Regions from separate parts of the Azospirillum himalayense genome, predicted to be linked through region 2. Evidence: predicted binding sites of a transcription regulator. Region 2 holds the regulator's gene; each other region holds the start of a gene.
The links. Region 2 encodes LexA, which represses DNA repair genes until DNA is damaged. Its sites were predicted from a motif close to ATGTTCTANTTTGGTTC; they were not measured.
Positions count from the first base shown of each region.

Region 1: a site for LexA is predicted at 1,882-1,898, ahead of ACFPMG_RS13490 (Y-family DNA polymerase). Genes of this name have one in related genera too.
Region 3: a site for LexA is predicted at 2,462-2,478, ahead of ACFPMG_RS13465 (ImuA family protein). Genes of this name have one in related genera too.
Region 4: a site for LexA is predicted at 1,351-1,367, ahead of ACFPMG_RS05915 (S24 family peptidase). Genes of this name have one in related genera too.

Region 1 covers NZ_JBHSLC010000021.1:332,659-337,674, reverse strand. The annotation lists gene ACFPMG_RS13505 (TAXI family TRAP transporter solute-binding subunit) at 1-456, opposite strand, end outside; gene ACFPMG_RS13500 (HupE/UreJ family protein) at 575-1,138, opposite strand; gene ACFPMG_RS13495 (hypothetical protein) at 1,244-1,774, opposite strand; gene ACFPMG_RS13490 (Y-family DNA polymerase) at 1,942-3,576, shown strand; gene ACFPMG_RS13485 (error-prone DNA polymerase) at 3,587-5,016, shown strand, end outside.
Region 2 covers NZ_JBHSLC010000012.1:19,757-24,772, reverse strand. The annotation lists gene gltX (glutamate--tRNA ligase) at 1-771, opposite strand, end outside; gene ACFPMG_RS10200 (ComEC/Rec2 family competence protein) at 936-3,128, shown strand; gene lexA (transcriptional repressor LexA) at 3,152-3,850, opposite strand; gene ACFPMG_RS10190 (molybdopterin molybdotransferase MoeA) at 4,019-5,016, opposite strand, start outside.
Region 3 covers NZ_JBHSLC010000021.1:325,279-330,294, reverse strand. The annotation lists gene ACFPMG_RS13480 (tyrosine phosphatase family protein) at 1-94, opposite strand, end outside; gene ACFPMG_RS13475 (tRNA-uridine aminocarboxypropyltransferase) at 391-1,104, opposite strand; gene ACFPMG_RS13470 (hypothetical protein) at 1,371-1,541, shown strand; gene ACFPMG_RS13465 (ImuA family protein) at 1,628-2,437, opposite strand; gene ACFPMG_RS13460 (TIM44-like domain-containing protein) at 2,576-3,652, opposite strand; gene ACFPMG_RS13455 (hypothetical protein) at 3,793-4,029, opposite strand; gene ACFPMG_RS13450 (DUF4112 domain-containing protein) at 4,513-4,938, shown strand.
Region 4 covers NZ_JBHSLC010000007.1:202,674-207,689, forward strand. The annotation lists gene ACFPMG_RS05900 (hypothetical protein) at 1-391, opposite strand, end outside; gene ACFPMG_RS05905 (hypothetical protein) at 457-885, opposite strand; gene ACFPMG_RS05910 (hypothetical protein) at 882-1,247, opposite strand; gene ACFPMG_RS05915 (S24 family peptidase) at 1,445-2,077, shown strand; gene ACFPMG_RS05920 (hypothetical protein) at 2,200-2,466, shown strand; gene ACFPMG_RS05925 (hypothetical protein) at 2,476-3,036, opposite strand; gene ACFPMG_RS05930 (branched-chain amino acid aminotransferase) at 3,210-4,058, opposite strand; gene ACFPMG_RS05935 (hypothetical protein) at 4,212-4,415, shown strand; gene ACFPMG_RS05940 (succinate dehydrogenase iron-sulfur subunit) at 4,503-5,016, opposite strand, start outside.

The DNA of each region.
Region 1 (5,016 bases), on a different contig from region 2:
CGCGTAGAGCATCCCGATGGAGCGCAGCCCCTCGAAGGGCGCCTTGCCGTGGAAGATGCCGGAGCCGGTGTAGGCCCAATAGGCGATGTCGGCCTGGGACATCCCGGCCTCGACCGCGCCGGAGCGCAGCAGCTCGATGTTCTCCACGGAGCCGAGCGTGGCCTGCGCCACCGCGATCAGCCCCGGCACGCCGCAGCTCCCCCCGCGGTCGCAGGGGCGCGAGCCGGGCGGGTTGGAGATGGCGTTGGCGATCAGCCCGCCGATCGGGAAATAGGTGCCCGACGTGGTGCCCGTGCCGATCCGGAAATAGCGGATGTCCTGCGCCACGGCACCCCGCGGCAGCAGGCCCAGGAGAGCGCCCCCCGCGATACCGGCCAGCACATGGCGGCGGCTGGGAAGGCCCTGGGGGGAAAGGCGGGCGGCGGAAAGGCGGGGGTTGGCTCCTGCGCGCGGCACCGGCGGGTCCACCTTTCCTGCTGGCCAGCCGTCCCGGCGGCATGGGCCATCGGCGGCGTGTGTTGGACACGCTCTTACAAGAATACCCGCAGCCCGGCTTTTTCAAGGCGTCGGGGGCTTAAAAGACGCCCGCCAGATCAAGAACCCCGGCGAGTGCTACCGCGCCGCCACACATTTGCACGACCCGGCCCGACGCCGCCTGCCCCACCGCCACCGACAGGCCCAGCCCGGCGCCGATGACCAGCAGCACGCCGGACGACAGCCCCGCCCAGAACAGCGGCCCGCCCATGTGCACATAGCCGTGGAAGGCCCCCGCCGCGGCGACCGTCAGCACCCCCAGCGCCAGCGGCACCTTCAGCCCGGCGGCGACCAGCCCGCCCATCAGGATCAGCGACGCCGACAGCCCCTCCGCGGCGTAGGGCAGGCGGATGCCGATCTGCGCGGCCAGCCCGGCGGCCAGCACCGCGGTCAGCGCCGCCACCGGAAGCTGCCAGACGGAAGGGCCGCCGTTCTGCCCGCTCCACAGCCCGATGGCGAGGAAGCCGAGCAGATGCTGCAGCACCCACACCGGTTCGGTCAGGCCGGTGCCGAACGGCCCGGTCACCGTCATCCGCGCCAGCGCGGGCGCGGCACCGGCGCCGATCAATGCGAGCGCCAGAAGAACCGACCGGATCGCCACCATCCCCTACCCCTTTTCCCCAACGTCTCTGCGCAGCACCGGGCCGGTATGGCCGCTGCGCGGGGTGGGGTCAAGTGACCAGGGTGGCGGGCTTCGAGAACCGGGAGATCAATAGCCCAGGGGGCCGGGGCCGTACTGGCGGAGGTCCTGCTGCTTGCGGAGCAGGTCGCGCTGCTGCAGCGGGTCGAGCCGGCCCATGGCGTCGTCGGTGCGCAGCCGGTCGACCTCCGGGCTCATCAGGTCGCGCTTGGCGCGGTCGGTCAGCCCCTGGGTGGAGCCCGGCGCCGGCAGGGCGGGCGTGGCCGGCTGGTCGATGGGCGGCGGCGGCGGGGACGAGCTGCCGCGGCGGCGCACCGACGGCTGGTTGGAAGGCTGGCCGGGCGCCTGCGAGGCGTCGGAGAGCTTCTGCGGCGGAGCGGGTGCAGGCTCTGGCCGCGGTGCGGGAGTTGGGCGGGCGTTTTCCTCCGCCTGGATCTGGCGCAGCGTCTTCAGCCCGCCGCTCTGCGCGGGCACCGGCGGTGCCGCCTGGGCCCGTCCCGGCATCTCGTCGTGCACCTCCGTAGCACAGGCCCCCAGGGCAAGGGCGGCGAGCGCGACGGCGACGGGCAGGAACACGGCGGTGGGACGGATCGGTGTCATACCAACCATGTCGTGTCCCGTGGAGACGGGACAAGACCCTCCCGGCGACCTCCCCCTTCTTGGTGAGGCCGTAAGGGGACTCCCAACCGCCGGCTTTTGCCGCTAGAATGTTCTTGTTTTGTTCGATCCGAAACGATTGACGAAGCGAGCGGAGCAGGGAGGGTGGCATGGGGAAAGGGCGGGCGGAACAGACGGCGCGGCGCATCCTGTCCCTGTGGCTGCCGCGGCTGGCCACCGACGCCCACAGCCGCCGCCATCCGGAGCGGCGCGACCATCCCCTGGCCGCCATCCTGGCCGAGCGCGGGCGGCTGGGCGTGGCCGCCGTCAACCGCGCCGCGGCGGAGGCCGGGGTGCATCCCGGCATGAGTCTGGCCGACGCCCGCGCCATCGAACCCGCCCTGGCCGTCTTCGACGCCGATCCCGAGTCGGACGCCCGCCTGCTGGAGCGGATCGCCGGCTGGTGCACGCGCTACACTCCCTGGACCACCCCGGACGGTCCGGACGGCGTGGCGCTGGACATCACCGGCTGCGCCCACCTGTTCGGCGGGGAAGAAGCCATGACCGCCGACCTGTCCGCCCGGCTGAATGCGGCGGGCTTCGAGTCGCGGCTGGCGGTGGCGGACACGCCCGCGGCGGCCTGGGCGCTGGCGCGGTTCGGCGGGGGTGCCCCCACCCTCCCGCTTCGCGGGTCCCTCCCTCCCCCGCTGCGCAGGGGAGGGACAGATAGCTCCCTCCCCTGCGCAGCGGGGGAGGGTCGGGGTGGGGGCAAGGGTTTCGCCGCCTCCCTCCTCTCCCCCCTCCCCGTCGCCGCGCTGCGCCTGCCCGCCGTCACGGTGCAGGGATTGGCCGCGGTGGGTCTGCGGCGGATCGGGGACCTGCACGCCCTCCCCCGCGCCACCCTGGCCGCCCGCTTCGGGCCGGAACTGCTGCAACGGCTCGACCAGGCCTACGGACGGCTGGACGAGCCGCTCTCCCCCCGCCTGCCGGTGCCGCCGCACAGCGTCCGCCTCGCCCTGCCCGAGCCGATCACCACCGCCGAGCCCATCGCCGAGGCGCTGCGCCGCCTGCTGGCCGCCCTCTGCGCCGGGCTGGAGAACACCGGCGAGGGCGCCCGCCGGCTGCGGCTGGAACTGCACCGGGTGGACCGCCGGCTGGAGGACACGCCCCAGACGCTGGCCATCGGCACCGGCCACCCGGTGCGCCGCCCGGACGCGCTGATGCGGCTGTTCGCCCAGAAGCTCGACCGCGTGGAGCCCGGCCCCGGCCTGGAGCTGATGGTGCTGTCGGCCACCGAGGCCGGCCCGCTCGCCGCCGCACAGGCCGCGCTGGATGGCACAACGGACGGCCGTGCGGACGGGCAGCCGGAGCTGGGAGAGCTGATGGACCGGCTGGGCAACCGGCTGGGGGAGCGGGCGGTGCTGCGGCTGGTCCCGCGGCAAAGCTGGCTGCCGGAGCGCAGCGTGGCCCCCGCCTCGGCCTTCGCGGACGCCCCCGGCGGTGCGATGTGGCCCGCCGACCGCCCGCGCCCGGTGCGGCTGCTCGCCCCGCCGGAGCCCATCGAGGCCATGGCCCTGGTTCCCGACGACCCGCCGGTGATGTTCCTCTGGCGCGGCGCCCGGCACCGCATCCGCCGTGCCGACGGGCCGGAGCGGATCGAGGCCGAATGGTGGCGGCGCGACGGCGAGCCCCGCGACTATTACCGCGTCGAGGACGAGGCCGGCCGCCGCTTCTGGGTCTATCGGCAGGGGCTGTACCGGCCCGGCGTGGCGGCGCTGTGGTTCCTGCACGGCTTCTTCGGGTGATGAGGCCGCCATGACCCCCTACGCCGAACTCCAGGTCTCCACCAGCTTCACCTTCCTGGAGGGCGCATCCCACCCGGACGAGCTGGCGCTGACCGCCGCCGGCCTCGGCCACGCCGCCGTCGCGGTGACCGACCGCAACTCGCTGGCCGGGGTGGTGCAGGCGCACGCCGCCGCCAGCAAGCACGGCCTCCGTCTGATCGTCGGTTGCCGGCTGGACCTGACCGACGCGGACAGCCTGCTCGCCTACCCCACCGACCGGGCGGCCTACGCGCGGCTGTCGCGGCTGCTGACGCTGGGCAAGCGGCGGGCGCCCAAGGGGGCCTGCTTCATCGGCCGCGCCGACGTGCTGGACCATGCGGAGGGGATGCTGTTCCTGCTGGTGCCGCCGGACCAGCGCGACCCCGCCTTCGTCCACGCGCTGCGCGGCTGGCGCAACGATCTGGGGGACCGCCTGCACCTCGCCGCCAGCCACCGCTACCGCGGCGACGACCAGCGGCGGCTGTCCTGGCTGGCCGGGCTGGCGGAGGCGGAGCGGGTGCCGCTGGTGGCGACCAACGACGTGCTCTACCACACCCCCGCCCGCCGCCCGCTGGCCGACGTGATGACCTGCATCCGCAACGGCACGACCATCGACGAGGCGGGCTGGCGCCTGTCCGCCAACGCCGAGCGGCACCTGAAGGCCGGGGTGGAGATGGCCCGCCTGTTCCACCGCCACCCCGACGCGGTCGCCCGCACGGTGGAGATCGCCGCCGCCTGCCGCTTCTCGCTGGAGGAGCTGCGCTACGAATACCCGGACGAGGTGGCGGGGGACGGGCGCAGCCCGCAGGAGACGCTGACCGATCTGACCTGGGCCGGCGCCGCCCGCCGCTACCCGGACGGCGTGCCGGAGACGGTGGCGCAGACCCTGCACCGCGAATTGGCGCTGATCGGGCAACTGGGCTACGCGCCCTATTTCCTGACGGTGCACGACATCGTGCGCTACGCCCGCTCGGAGGGCATCCTCTGCCAAGGGCGCGGCTCGGCGGCCAATTCGGCGGTCTGCTATTGCCTGGGCATCACCTCGGTCGATCCCGCCACCACCAGATTGCTGTTCGAACGCTTCATCTCCTCGGCCCGCAACGAGCCGCCGGACATCGACGTGGATTTCGAGCATGAGCGGCGCGAAGAGGTCATCCAGTACATCTATCGGAAATACGGGCGCGAGCGGGCCGGGTTGACCGCCACCGTCATCCGCTACCGCGCCCGCGGCGCCATCCGCGAGGTCGGCAAGGCCATGGGACTGTCCGCCGATCTGGTGGCGCGGCTGTCCTCCTCCGTATGGGGCTGGAGCCGCCACGGCGTGGACGGGGAGCGCGCCCGGCAATACGGCTTCGACCCCGACGACCCGCGGCTGCGCCAGACGCTGGAACTGGCGCAGGAGCTGATCGGCTTCCCCCGCCA
Region 2 (5,016 bases):
CAGGTAGCCCATGTCGCGGTAGGCGTCGACGCCGAGCGCGCCGTGGCGCTTCGACAGCTTGGCGCCGTCCGGCCCGTGGATCAGCGGGATATGGCCGAACTCCGGCAGGTCCCAGCCCATGGCGTTGTAGATCTGGATCTGGCGGAAGGTGTTGGTCAGATGGTCGTCGCCGCGGATGACGTGGGTCACGCCCATGTCGTGGTCGTCCACCACCACCGCCAGCAGATAGGTCGGGGTGCCGTCGGCGCGCAGCAGGATCAGGTCGTCGAGCTGGGCGTTCTGCACCGTCACCTCGCCCTGGACGCGGTCCTTCAGGACCGTCTCGCCCTCCTGCGGCGCCTTCAGGCGGATCACCGGCTTCACGCCGGCCGGCGCCTCCGAGGGGTCGCGGTCGCGCCAGCGCCCGTCGTAGCGCACCGGCTGGCCGGCGGCCTTCTGGGCGGCGCGCATCTCCTCCAACTCCTCGGGGCTCGCGTAGCAGTAATAGGCGCGGCCGGCGGCCAGCATCTGCTGCGCCACCTCGGCGTGGCGGTCCTTGCGGGCGAACTGGCTGACCGCGTCGCCGTCCCAGTCGAGGCCAAGCCAGGACAGGCCGTCGAGGATGGCGTCCACCGCGGCGTCCGTCGAGCGCTGGCGGTCGGTGTCCTCGATGCGCAACAGGTACGTGCCGCCATTGCGGCGCGCGTATAGCCAGTTGAACAGCGCGGTGCGCGCACCGCCGATGTGGAGAAAGCCGGTGGGCGACGGGGCGAAGCGGGTGACGACGGTCATGGGAGGCTCAATTCCAGGTTCGGCGCTGCTACAGTGCTGCGGCGGCCGAGCGGCTGCTGCTGCGGTGCGACTGCGGTGGTGCGGTGGTGTAACACATTAAGGGCGCCGGAGGCATTTGCCTTGCGCGCATAGGCGACAGTATGGCCCACGGGGTTGAAGAGGGCATGGCCGGAGGTTTGGCGGCGGAGGAGGGCGATGCCGGTCCTGTCCGTCGCGGCGTCGGCACGCGCCTTCTCGTTGCGGTGTTGGAATGCCTCGCCGCGGAACGGGAGCGCTGGGCGTTGTGGCTGCCCGTGGGGACCGGGGCGGGTGTGGCCCTGTATGTCGGCCTGCCCGCCGAGCCGCCGCTCTGGCTGGGGCCGGGCGCCGCGGTCGGTTGTCTGGCTCTGCTGTGGCTGGCGAGGCGGCGTCTGGCGCCGGTCGTTCTGCTGCTGGGGCTGTTGAGCGTCGCTCTGGGTTTCGCGGCAGCGCAACTGCACAGCGTGGCTGCGATGGCGCCGATGCTGACGCGCGAGCTTGGGCCGGTGCAGGTGACCGGGCGGGTGCTGGCAGTCGAGCGGCAGCCCACCGGCACGCGGTTGATGATCGGCGAACCGACGGTGGAGCGCTTGACCCCGGAGGCGACGCCGGCGCGGGTCCGCCTGCATCTGCCCGCCAAGGTGGCTCCGCCGGAGGCCGGGACGGTGGTCCGGCTGCGCGCCATGCTCCACCCGCCGGCCGCTCCGGCGGAGCCGGGAGCCTTCGACCTGCAGCGGCGGGCCTATTTCGAAGGCTTCGGCGCGGTCGGCTTCGTCATGGGCGCTCCCATCGCCCAGGAGGCGCCACCGCCCGGCGGCTGGCGCCGGGTGACCGTGGCCTTCGAGCGGGCGCGTGCCGCCATCGCCGAGCGGGTGCGCGCCGTCGTCGCCGATTCCGCGGAGGCCAGCGTCACCGCCGCCCTGCTGAACGGCGACGCGGCGGCGATTCCCGAACCGATGATGGACGCCTTCCGCGACAGCGGGCTGGCGCATCTCCTGTCCATTTCCGGCCTGCATGTGGGCATCGCCGCGGGGATCGTCTTCTGGGTGGTGCGGGCGCTGCTGGCGCTGGTTCCCTGGATCGCGCTGCGCTGGCCGATCAAGAAGATCGCGGCGCTGGCCGGCATCCTCTCGGCCATCCTCTACACGCTGCTGGTGGGGGCGCCCCTGCCGACGCTGCGGTCGGTGCTGATGACCGGTCTCGTCATGGGCGCGGTCATCGCCGACCGGTCGCCGATCAGCATGCGGCTGGTCGCCTTCGCCGGCCTCGTCACCGTCCTCTACGACCCGGAGGGGATGCTGGGGCCGAGCTTCCAGATGTCTTTCGCGGCGGTCATCGCCCTGATCGCTGCTTTCGAACGCTTCACGCCCTGGGCGGTGCGCCGGCGGCGCGAGATGGGCTGGCTCGGCCGGGGAGCGATGACGCTGGGCGGCATCGCCTTTTCCAGCGTGGTGGCTACGGTCGCGACGACGCCCTACGGGCTCTACCATTTCCAACAGGTCGCCTTCTACGGCGTGTTGTCCAACATGGTGGCGATCCCCATCACGACGGTGTGGATCATGCCCTTCAGCCTGCTGTCCTACCTGCTGCTGCCCTTCGGGCTGGAGGGGTCGGCTGTGACGGCGATGAGCTGGGGTGTCCGGCTGGTCATCGAAACGGCGGAGCGGACCGCGGCGCTGCCCGGAGCGACGGCGTTCCTGCCGGCCATGCCGGACGCCGCCATCGCGGCGGTCACGCTGGGCGGGCTGTGGCTGGCGATCTGGACAAGGCGCTGGCGCTGGCTGGGGTTGGTGGCCTTGGCCGGCGGGCTGGTCGCCCCGGCCGTCGCGCCGCGGCCCGACATCCTGGTGTCGGAGGATGGAAAACTGATGGCCGTGCGCGGCGCGGACGGGATTCTCAGCCTTTCCATCGCCAGCGATGGGCGGGTCGCCAGCACGTGGAGACGGCGCGACGGCATGGAGAAGCCGGAGGAGACGGCCGGCCAGGATGTCTGGCCGCTCGCCGGGGTCAGCCTGGACGGGCGGCTGCGCTGCGACGCACTGGGGTGCCTTTACCGCGCGCAGGGGAAGACGGTGGCGCTCCTGCGCCAGCCGGATGCCTTGCCGGAGGATTGCGCGGTGGCCGATGCGGTGGTGACCGCGACCCCATCGCGCGGGTGCCGGGCGCCGCTGGTCATCGACCGTTGGCAACTGCGGCGGGAGGGCGCGCACACGCTCACCCTGTCGGACGAGGGCATCCGGGTTGAAAGCGTGCGCGGTCGGCGTGGCGACCGCCCGTGGACGATGGGGGGAAGGACGATGGGCGGAACGCCGACCGATGGAAGGACCGGGGCGCGCTGAACCGCCGCCCCGGAGCATCCTGGTCAGTACTTCCGCACCAGACCGACGAGGCGGCCCTGCACCCGAACGCGGTCGGCGCCGAAGATCCGGGTCTCGTAGGCGGCGTTGGCCGGTTCGAGCGCCACGGTGTTGCCCTTGCGGCGCAGACGCTTCAGCGTGACCTCGGCGTCGTCGACCAGGGCGACGACGATCGAGCCGTTCTCCGCGCTGTCGCAGCGCTGGATGACCACGGTGTCATGGTCGAGGATGCCGGCCTCCACCATGGAATCGCCGGCGACTTCCAGCGCGTAGTGGTCGCCCATGCCGAGCATGGCGGCGGGAATGTCCACGAAGGCGGAGCCGTCGCGCAACGCCTCGATGGGCGTGCCGGCGGCGATCCGGCCGTAGAGCGGAAGCTGGACCGATTCGGACGCCGGGTTCGCCTCCCGCCCCGCGAAGCTGAAGTCGCCCTTGATGACGTTGGGCTGGAACTTGGCGCGCGGCGGCCGGGTGCGGGCGGTCTCAAGCCCCTCCGGCAGGCGCAGCACCTCCAGCGCGCGGGCGCGGTGAGGCAGGCGGCGGATGAAGCCGCGCTCCTCCAGCCCCGTGATGAGGCGGTGGATGCCCGACTTGGACTTCAGGTTGAGAGCGTCCTTCATTTCGTCGAAGGAAGGGGACACACCGCCCTGTCCGAGCCGCTCGTTGATGAAAAGCAGCAATTCATGCTGCTTGCGCGTGAGCATTTGTGCCTCCCGGCCGGTTCCGCACTAGATATGGAACAAAAGCAAAACGTTCCATCTTGTTCTAGTTTGGTTCTTAACCCCCGTCAAGCCCTACGGATGAAATCAATCGCAAATCCACGGGCAGGACTCCCAAAGGGATGGCCAAAGGGATTGCAGGTGCGGAAGGGATTAAAGCGACAGGACACCGCCGCTCAGCGGGATCACCGTCACACGGTCGCCCACGGCGGCGGCGGTTGCCTGCGGTTCGCGGACGATCAGGGCGTCAGCCCGGGCCAGCCGGGACATCATCGCGCTGTCCTGGCGCGGGAAGGGCGTGGCGACGGGCTCGCCCTCCGCTCCGGTGGACAGGGTGGCGCGCAGGAAATCCGTGCGGTCGTCGTTGGCCTTCAGCGGCGCGCCGAGCCGCGCCGCGAACGTGGCGTTCTCGGCGGGCAACCCCTGGAGACGGTGAAGGACGGGCACCAGGAACAGCAGGGCGGCCACCCCGGTGGACACCGGATTGCCCGGCAGGCCGAGCAGCGGCATGCCGTTCGCCGTCCCGAAAATCAACGGCTTACCGGGCTTCATGGCGACACGGTAGAAGTCCAGCGACAGCCCGCCCAGCACGTCGCGCACATGGTCGTGCTCGCCTTGCGAGGCGCCGCCCGTGGTCACCAGCAGGTCGCAGCCGGCCGCCCCGGCGGCCATGGCGGCGAGATGCTCCGGATCGTCCTTGGCCACGCCGAGATTGTGGGCGACGCCGCCCTGGCTGGCGACCAGAGCGCACAGGCCGAGCGCGTTGGAGCTGACGATCTGGCTCGGCCCCAGCGGATCGCCGGGCAGGGCGATCTCGTCCCCGGTGGCGAGCACGGCGACCCGCGGGCGGCGGTGGACGCGCAGCCAGGGCAGGTTGGCCGCAGCGGCCAGGGCGACGTCGCGGGCGGTGAGCAGCCGTCCCTTGGGAAGCAACTCCTCTCCCGCGGTGAAGTCCAGGCCGGCAGGGCGGATGAAGCGGCCCGCGGGCACGGCGCGCCCGACGCGCACGCGGTCCCCGGCGTCCTCGCAATCCTCCTGCATCACCACGGCGTCGGCCCCGGCGGGCAATGGCGCACCGGTGAAGATGCGCACGGCCTCGCCCGCGCCGACCGTTCCGGCGAAGGCGTGGCCGGCCGCGGACTCGCCGATGC
Region 3 (5,016 bases), on a different contig from region 2:
TCGACAGGACGTGAGTCACGCCGGCCTCGCAGAAGCCGTTCAGCTCCTCGATGCCGCAGACGGTCAGTCCGAAGGGAACGAAATCGCGGGCCATGGTCCTCGTCTCTTGCCGTGCGCGCGGAGGGCGGCGCGGTTCGCATGTGGCGCCGCCGGTCCGTGCCGTCAAGCCGGTCAGAGGCCCGATCAGAGGACGTTGAACAGGTACAGCAGAAGAATGATCGGAATGGGAATACCGACAAGCCACAGCAAAACGCCCTTCATGGATCGCTCCCTTGGTTGAGGCCCGAGCGGCCGATGCAATCCCCAACAGCGCAACAGCGCATTGGTTGCCTCGGCCGCCCTGGTCGAGGGGGGCTTACCTGGAAAGGGCGATCCCGGAAGAGGCGCGGATTATTCCGCCTCGTTTTGATTCGGGGCCTGATCCGGAGCCTGATCCGCCGCCGGTTCCGCCGCCTCCGCGCGGGGCGGCAGAACGGGGCGCGGGCGCGGCGCGCGCAGCTTCTTCAGCAGCAGCGCGAAGGGCTTCAGCGCGCGGTCGAGGAGCGCCGGCTCGGCCTCCAGCCGCGACAGCAGGAAGGCGGCCGCCTCCAGGGTTGAGACGCTGTCGCGCCGCGGCTCCTTGCGGGCCTGCCCGTAGAGGGAGCGGAACTGCGGGTTCAGCACGATGCGGCGGCATTTCAGGAGCCACGGGTTGCGCCACCACAGTGTCTTGGCCTGGCTCCAGGTGCCGTCCAGGACGATGACGCCCTCCAGGTCGCCCAGCACCAGTTCGCTGTCCTTCTGCGGGACGCCGCCCTTGTCCACCACGGACACTTCCGGCAGAGGAGCCGCACCCTGCTTGACCGGGCCGAGATAGAGCACGCCCCAGCGCTTGTAGTCGACCTCGCGCCCCAGGATGCGCTTCAGGTTCGACCAGCTCAGCCCGACCTTCAGCGCGGAGTTCTTGAACTGGAGATGGGCGATCTGCGCGGTGCCCAGCGTCTCGCGCTTTTCCTGCGGGTGCTGGAGGATGAGCAGGAAGACGGCGTTGTCGATCGGCTCCACCGCCTCGCAAACGCACAAATGCATAGGTTTTAGGCAGGTGGGGCAGGGTTCGGCGTGCATGGTCGGTCTCGGAAGAAGGAACATCGGCGGAAAAAGCGGGAGGCGGGGACTATGAGCTTCCCATCCGAAAAAAGGAACGGGCCTCAAAAAAGAAACGGGGGCTGAAAAAGAAACCGGGCGCATTAAAGTTTGCATAACGCGTGATCTGCATCACTTAGAGGCCTGGACCTTGCATGATAGCGTCCAGACACACAGGACGGGTTGGGCCGAGGGCGGTCGACAGGACCGCTCCCCAGGCTCTCCCGACGCTCAGAAGGAGGCTTGCCATGCTGCCCGCTCATTTGGCCGCCCGCTTGTTGGAACAACGCCGGGCTCAGGAATCGGCGGAATTCGCCCGGCAACTGCCGCTCTACGCGGACGACGCGCCCTTTCCGCTTCACACCGATCCGGATGACGAAACCGGGCATCCCCTGCCCGACTGGACCACCAACTACTGATCGGAAGACGACGGGCGGCTGTCGCGTAAGCGACATCTCGAACGGCTGTCGCGTAAGCGACATCACCGCCCGTCCTTCCGTCCTCATCACGCCACCTCGGCCCAGGACGGCCCGTGTCCGCCCGCCGGAGCCGGACGCCGAACCGGGGTGGACGTGGATGCCGGCGCGGGAACGGCCTGCTCCGATGCTTGCGCCGGGACCAGGGCACCGTCACGCCAGTCCAGAAGCCACGACCCCGGACGACCGCCCCGGCAGCGCTCCAGTTCGGCGCGCCAGCGCGGATCGCCGACGCCCGGCTCCGCCGTCCAACTGGGTGCCGGCGCGATCCGCCAACGGGTGACCGCCGCGCTTGCCGCCGAGCGGCGGGCGGCGCTCTGCAACAGGAATCCCGTCACACCCGATGACTCGGCAGCCAGCTGCAGCCGGCGGCTCGCCGTCAGGTCCAGCCCCCCGACCTCCCCCAGCACGGCGGACAGCCGCTTGCAGCGCAGCGCCTCCTCCATCGCCCACAGGGCGTCAGTGTCGCGGGTCGCGCGCACGGCGATCAGCCGGTCGGGCGTCAGCCCATAGGCGGCCAGCCCGGCGGCGTGCAGGTCGCGCCCGCGCACGACCCACAGCGCGGGCGCTGCCGCGCTGGCGAGGCGGGCCAGCAGATGCGCGGCGAAGGCCGTCCCGGCCCCCGGCTCCTCCCCCGCCAGCTCGTGCAGGCAGCCGAGCGGCAGCCCGCCCGCCGGAAAGGCCCCGTCGAGATCCGGCAGTCCGAAGGGCAGCACCCGCGCCCCTTCTCCGCCCAGCCCTTCCAGGCCCCGGATGCGGGCGCGCAGATCGGCCAGAATGGCCGCCCGATCCGGCGGGGGCGCTTCGATCCAAGACCCAGGCACAGGACGTTCGGGCATGACTCGCTTCCGCTGAGCAGGTATTTGTTCCTGATATGTTCTATCATGTCCCATCTGCCCAGGGGAGTCCGGAAATGCGAAAGGGGGCGCCCTTTCGGACGCCCCCCCCGCAAGACCGGTTGAGGAGTGGAGAGTGGATCAGCCGGCCTGTTGGATCGCCGACAGGACCCAGCGGCCGCCGCGCGGACGGGTGAAGGTCCAGATTTCCGTGGCTTCGACCGGACGGTTCGGGTCGCCCTCGACCACGCGGTTGCTCGCACGGTCCACCGTCACGTCGGTCAGCGAGAAGCGCATCGCCACGGTGGCGTATTCCACGTTGCCCTCGCGCCACGCCTCGGCCAGGTCGCCCTGGAGCAGGCGGACGTCGGACAGACGGTTGACCACGCCGCGGTTGTGGTTGGCCGCCAGTTCCTCGGTGAAGTAGGAGGCCATCTCCGGCGTCACGGCGCTGCGCAGGGCCGTCAGGTCCTCGTTGCCGTAGGCGGTCTGGACCGCGACCAGAGTCTGCTCGAACGCCTGGTAGTCGGCCGGGCCGATGCCCAGGTCGTCACGGCGCACGCCCGGACGGCCGGACGAAGCCGGCCCCGCCGCGGCGCTGCCGCGAGCGCCACCACCCAGCGGGTTCGAGCGCGCGTCCACCGCCTCGCGGTTCATGGCGCCCGGGTTCGGGCCGGCATAGGCGGCGTTGGAAGCGCCCATGCCCGCCGGCCGCGCCGCGCCCGCCGAACGGTTGCGGAAGAAGCGCATCGCCAGCCGGACCAGGAAGACGACCAGCAGGATCTGGAGGATGAAGCCCAGGATGCCCGCGAAGCTGCCCAGCCCGTCGAGGAAGCCGCCGCCGAACAGCATGCCGGCGATGCCGGCGCCGATCAGGCCGCCCATCAGGGCCGGCATGAAGCCGCCGCGCGAGAAGAAGCCGCCGCGCTGCGCTGCCGCCGGGGACGCCATGCCCGGCTGCTGCATGCCCGGCTGCTGGGCGCCCGGGGTCTGGGCCGGGGCCGCCGAGCGCTCCATCGGGGCGGCGCGCGGCGCGGTGTTGGTCTGGGCCGGCGCCTCGTAAGTGCGCGAGCCGCGGCTGCCCGCGGAACTGCTCTTGCCGGCGCGGGCGTCGGCGGTACCGGCGGTCAGCGCCACGGCCAGCGCCAGAGCGACGGCGCCGAAGGCGCGGGCCGGAGTGCGGGAAACGGTGCGGGGGGATCGCGTGTTCTGGGTCATGGCCGTGTTCGGAAAAGCCCTCGGTTCAGGGGGAACGCTCATCATGTAGCGTCCTCCTATATGGTATGGCAGCCCTGCTGTTTTAGAGGGGGCCACAACCAAACCGACCAAAAAACGCGCAGACCCCATGTGGCGCCTGATCAGGCGGAGGCGCGCTCCCACACTGTTTCCACCCTATGGAAAGCCCCCGCCCCGGCCGGAACCACCGGCGGCAGCGGCGCGGCGGCCGTCCGTTCCGCTGCCCGCAGCGACGCCCAGACGCGGCGGCGGACCTCGATCTGGCGGCGGCAATCGCGCGAGCAGTAGAGCGGCGCCGGGCCGCGCGGCGAACTGCGGCGGAACGGCTGTCCGCAGCAGGCGCAATAGAGTGTGGTCATGACGATCCTCCCTGCTTTTTCCGATGACTGGTGCCCCGCCCATCACCCTGTGGAGCGGGTGCCCGTTCGGTTCTTTTCGGTCTAAAGTCTCGACCTGCGCGCACCATTGTTGTGCTTTGGGACGCCCCAGACCAGAGATGCCTTCGGCATATGGCCGTTTGAAAACCCAGCGATTCCGGAAAAATCGTCGAAACAACAATCGCTTGGCTTCCGCAAATCCGGACTGCGCGTCCATTCGCCGCATCCGGTCGTCAACCCCCCTCTCCGTTCGGACGATGACCCTGCGTCCGCGCGATCATCCGTATGACGACGGCCCCGTCCGGGCCGTGAGCGCGTCCGTGGTGCCGGGCACCCGATGGAGATAGGCCGGGAACCGCGGGGGACAGCCGCGGGTTGCTCAACCCGACACGCCCGACCGGCTCCGCCCACGGCTTCCTCCGCCGGCGGCTCCCCACGGCGGCTCTCCTGCTCCGGTGAAGCCCCATGAGCGACATCCGCACGCGCCCCGCGCCCGCCTCCACCCTCTCGGGCGTCGCCACGGCGCCGCCGGTCATCCACATCGACCTGGAACGGCTGGAGCGGCTGCGCCGGCTGACCCGGCTGATGGACACGCGCTGGCGCGTTCCCGGCACGCGCATCCCCGTCGGGCTGGACGGCATCGCCGCACTGGTCCCGGTCGCCGGCAGCACGGCGACCACCGTGGTGGCCGCCTACATCATCATGGAAGCCGCCCGCTTCGATCTTCCGAAAAGCCTGATCGCCCGGATGGTCGCCAACATGGCCGTGGATTGGGCCGGCGGCTCGGTCCCGGTGGTCGGCGCCCTCTTCGACATCGGCTTCAAGGCGAACCGCCGCAATCTGAACCTGCTGCTGGAGCATCTGGAGAACCGTCTGGCCGCAGCCGCCTGACGGGCGAAGCTGACGGGCGGGCGTTCGAACGCTTGACTTGTGTCAAAGCGGCGGGAGGCGGTCTGCACGATCCTCCCC
Region 4 (5,016 bases), on a different contig from region 2:
GGACCGTCCCCGCCCGTCCCCGGTTCCGCCGCTGGATCAGCGTCTCCGCAGCCTCGGTCGGGTCCTTCTCCTCCTCCGTCGCCGGAGCCGGAGTCACCGGCTCGGCGACCGGCGGGACCACGGGGGCGGGTGCCTCCACCACCGGGGCGGCGGGTTCCGGGTCTAAGGCCGGGACCGGGGACGGGACAGGAGCCGTGTTCCACCACGGCGTCGTGACGGGAGCCGGCGCCGGAGTCTCCACGGGCGGCGGCGTGGGGACGGGCACGGGGGCGGGGGCCGGGTCGGCGGCGGGTGCGGAGGCCGGGGGCGGTGCGACCGGTGAGGCGGGCGCAAAATCCGAAGCAGGGGCGGGCGGCGGCGCCGGCCGGGGGGCCTTGAACAGGTTCGCCATGGGCGGGGTTTCCTTGTTCGTGGTGAGACAGGGCGGCTGGGAACGGGACAGGCCGGCGGCGCGGATCAGGGCGCGACGGTGGGCCGGGTCAGGCGCCGGTAGAGCTGCCAGGGCGTCAGGACGTCGGGCGCGTGCAGACCCAGCAAGCGCTTGACCGCCTCCACGCAGGTGAAGGGTCCCCAGGGGGCCGGGCGGGTCAGGCCGCGCCGCACCGGCGCCGGGGTCACCGCCATGCCCAGCCCACGGTACCAGCCCGGCAGGTCGAAGGCCGCGGGGAGGTCGAGGACGGACACGTCGGTGAAGGGCGAGAGCGGATCGACGATCACCCAACGGCGCCCGTCATGCAGCAGCGCGAAGCAGTGGCGGAAACCCGGCTTCAGCAGGCGCAGCCACCACAGCTCCGCCTCGCCCCGGAAGACCACCCAGGCGCGCAGCGCGTCCGCCCCCACCCGGCAGGTCCCCACCCGGCAGGGCTGGGGCAGCGGCGTGCTCACTGGACGATGCCCTTCTCGCGCAGCACCGGGCGAAGCCGGTCGAACGCCTCCCGCCACAGGGTGTGCGCGCGCTGTTCGCGGTGGCGCGCCGGGTCCGGCGCCATCAGACGGCGCCCATAGTGAACCAGCACATGCAGATGGTCGCGGATGAGCAGGCGGCGGCGGTACAGCCGGTCCACCGCGCACAGCACGTCGCCGGGCTCGCACGGGCGCTGGACGAGCCCGCGCCCGGCGGCGATGCGCGCGCCGGCGGCCTTGGCGTCCTGCGCCTGAACCGACCAGAACCACGCTTCCTCCGCGCTGCCGAACGGTTCCCCGATGGCATCGGACAGGACCATGGACGTGTTGCGGTGTTGGGCCATGCGTGGGGTCTCCCTCGGGAATTGCAGCTTTTGCGTTCGCGGGCGCAACTTCGCTCTCGGGCGGAGCGCCGGATGGGCCGCGGCGCGCGCGGCTGGCGAACACATGTTCACGTTATGTACTGATTAAAGTCCTCCGTCAAGGAAAATATGAATAGGTTCCTAGGGACGGCCCGGCGTGATTATGTGATTATCCTCCCATGCTCAAACATGCGGACATCTGGCGGGCGATCGACCGCCTCGCGGCCCAGCACGGGCTGTCGGCCTCCGGACTCGCGCGTCGCGCCGGGCTGGACCCGACGACCTTCAACAAGAGCAAGCGGACCACCGGCGACGGCAAGCTCCGCTGGCCTTCGACGGAGAGCGTGTCCAAGGTTCTGGAGGCGACCGGCGCGTCGCTGTCGGAGTTCGTCAGCCTCGTCGGCGATGCCGCGGGCGCCGGTTCGCTCCAGCGGGTGCCGGTCATCGGCTACGCGCAGGCCGGCAACGCCGGCTTCTTCGACGACGCCGGCTTTCCCTCGGGCGTCGGTTGGGACGAGCTGCTGTTTCCCAGCATCGGCGACCCGCACGCCTACGCGCTGGAGATCGCGGGGGACAGCATGGACCCCGTCTACCGCGACGGCGATACCATCATCGTCTCGCCCGCCGCGCAGATCCGGCGCAACGACCGCGTCGTCGTCCGCACCAAGGGCGGCGAGGTGATGGCGAAGCAGCTCATCCGCGAAACCGCCACGAAGATCGAACTGATCTCCATCAACCGCGCCCATCCGGACCGCAGCATCCCACGCGCCGAGGTCGCCTGGATGGCGCGCATCGTCTGGGCAAGCCAATAAGCGTCGGCCATGCGGCACTCGGTCCTAGGATATTTTTCCTTTACATTGGCGGCGGATGGATATAGCGTCCGGTCATGACCGGATTCGCCAGAACGCCACCACATCCGTCGCTTCTGGAAGATTTGGAACGCCGTCACGATGGCACGCCGCCCCTTGGCGCGCTGCGGGCGGCGGTTCTCGATGGAGCGGAGCGCTACGCCCTGCTGGCTCATGCCGCCGCGCTTCGCCTTCACGACCGGCTGGCCGCAGAGGCACGTTGCGGCTCGGCGCACCGCCGCCGCGCCCTGCCCGCTGACCGGACTGCCACCGATGTCTGGTTGGCCCGCCTCACCGCCGCGCTGACCGATCACCGCAACGCCGCCAGCGCGCTGGTCCGCGCGGGCGGGTAAACCGGCGCCTCAGACCGCCAGAGGGATGCCGGTCGTGCCCGTATCCGAGGCTGTCGTCCCCACGGTGGCGGGCATGGTCCGGGCCTTCCTTGCGCGCGGTTTGCGAACCGGCGCTGCGGGGGACGGGGCATCCACCGGTTCGGCTGCGTCCTCCACGGTCGAAGACACGGGGAGCGTCGGCGCCTCCACCGCTTCCGCGGCCTTGTTCCGGTCCGCAGCCCTTTTCAACACCTTGCTTTTGGAAAAGCCGGACTCGCGCAGCGCCGTTTTCAACTCCTCCCACGCCAGTCGGATTTCGGTGGCGAAGGCCCGCGCGTCGTCGTCGCGATGGGTTCGGAAATACTCCGCCGCTTCCCGCATCTGGGCCGGCAGGGTTTCCGCCCCGGCGCGCACCGCCTCGTTGCGCAGGCGGTTGTGACGGTCGTCCAGATAAGTGAGGATCTCCGACAACTCCTCCGGCGTGCAGTTTTTCTGCAGCTTGTCGTTGGCCACGGGCGCGGCCTTGTCAATCTTCCCGACCAGTTCCGAGCGACCGCGTTTCAGGTCCGGATCGTAGACGGTGCGGATCACCTGGATCACGCGGCGCCGTTCGCGGAATTGCATGCCCTTCCCCCTCGACAAAGTCCTTTGATGGACCGATTCACAGTTTCGGAGGAATCATGCCGCGGATCGGGCCGCCTATCAAGCCGGTTTTCGGGCCGCATACCGCCCGAAAACCGGCATCCAAGGTCAATCGACGCGGGTCAGCGGAAGGCGAATTCCCAATAGAGCGCCCGTGCTCGCGCCGCCAGGGGGCCGGGTTGCAGGGCGCGCTCTTCGACGCGGGTGACCGGCACCACCTTCGCGTAGTTGCCGGTGGAGAACACCTCGTCCGCTTCCAGAACGTCGCGGGCGCTCAGGGTGGCCTCCTCCACCGCCATGCCGTCGTCCCGCAACAGGGCGATCACGCGCTGGCGGGTGATGCCGTTGAGGAAAGTCCCGTTGTGCACCGGCGTGCGCACCACCCCGTCCTTGGCGATGAACAGGTTGGCCGTCGCGAACTCCGCCACGCTGCCGATGGGGTCGAGCATGATGGCGTTGTCGAATCCACGCTCCCGCGCCTCCTTCAGGGCCAGCCCGGCGTTGGGGTAGAGGCAGGCGGCCTTGGCCTCGGTCGGCGCCATGTCCGGTACGGGGCGGCGGCGACTGGACAGGCAGGCGGTGAAGCCCGCGGCGCTGGGCAGCGGCGCCTCGTAGACCGACAGGACGAAGCGCGTGCTCTCGGCGTCGGGCGCGACGAAGCCTTCCTCCGCGTAGAACATGGGCCGGATGTACAGTTCGGCTTCCTTGGGGAAGCGGCGGATGCCGTCCCAGCACAGCTCCTCGATCTCTCCGGCGGTCAGCATGGGGGCGAGGCCCATCACCTGGGCGGAGCGCACGACGCGGGCGCAGTGGCGATCAAGGTCCGGGGCGACGCCCTGGAAGGCGCGGGCGCCGTCGAAAACGACCGAAGACAGCCAGAGCGCGTGAGTCATCGGGCCGACAATGGCGGGGTTGCCCGCGATCCATTCGCCCTGGATGTAGCTCAACGCCTGACCGGCCGTGCTGCCCATGATCCTCTCCCTTTTTGGCTTCGGGTTGGTTCTATCCGGATGGTTCGCTCCCTCGAAAAGCATACCCCCTCATCGCCGCCGGTCAACCTGCGCAGACGGGCCAGCCGGACGGTTGATGCAGGACACCCTCATCACACCGGGAGCCACCGACCCATGGGCTGGACCTATTCGAGCGCCTTTCCGCAGCCGCTGCGCGCGGCCCCGCCCTTCCCGCCGCCGGGCCAGGACGTTCCCACTCCGGGCCCCCTGACCGACAACCCGGACCTGCCGACCCCCGGCCCGCAGGAGGACATGCCCTCCCCCCTGCCCAACGACGACCTGCCGCCGTCCCGGCCCACCGATCCCGACTTCGCCTGAGCCGCGACACCGCCGAAGGGCCAAAGCAAACGGGGCGCCCCCTTGCGGAGGCGCCCCGTTCCTCATCGGTGAACCGAAACGGACGGATCAGCGGCGCTGAACCATCAGCTTCTTGATCTCGGCGATGGCCTTGGCCGGGTTGAGACCCTTCGGGCACGCCTTGGTGCAGTTCATGATGGTGTGGCAGCGGTAGAGGCGGAACGGGTCCTCGAGGTTGTCGAGGCGCTCGCCCGTCATCTCGTCGCGGCTGTCGACGATCCAGCGGTAGGCCTGGAGCAGGATCGACGGGCCGAGGTAGCGGTCGCCGTTCCACCAGTAGCTGGGGCAGGAGGTCGAGCAGCAGAAGCACAGGATGCACTCGTAGAGACCGTCCAGCTTGGCGCGGTCCTCCGGCGACTGCAGGCGCTCGCGGCTCGGGGCCGGCGACTGCGACTGCAGCCACGGCTTGATCGAGGCGAGCTGGGCGTAGATGTGCTTCAGGTCGGGGACGAGATCCTTGACCACCGGCATGTGCGGCAGCGGGTAGATCTTGACATCGCCCTTCACCTCCTCGATGGCCTTCAGGCAGGCCAGCGTGTTGGTGCCGTCGATGTTCATCGCG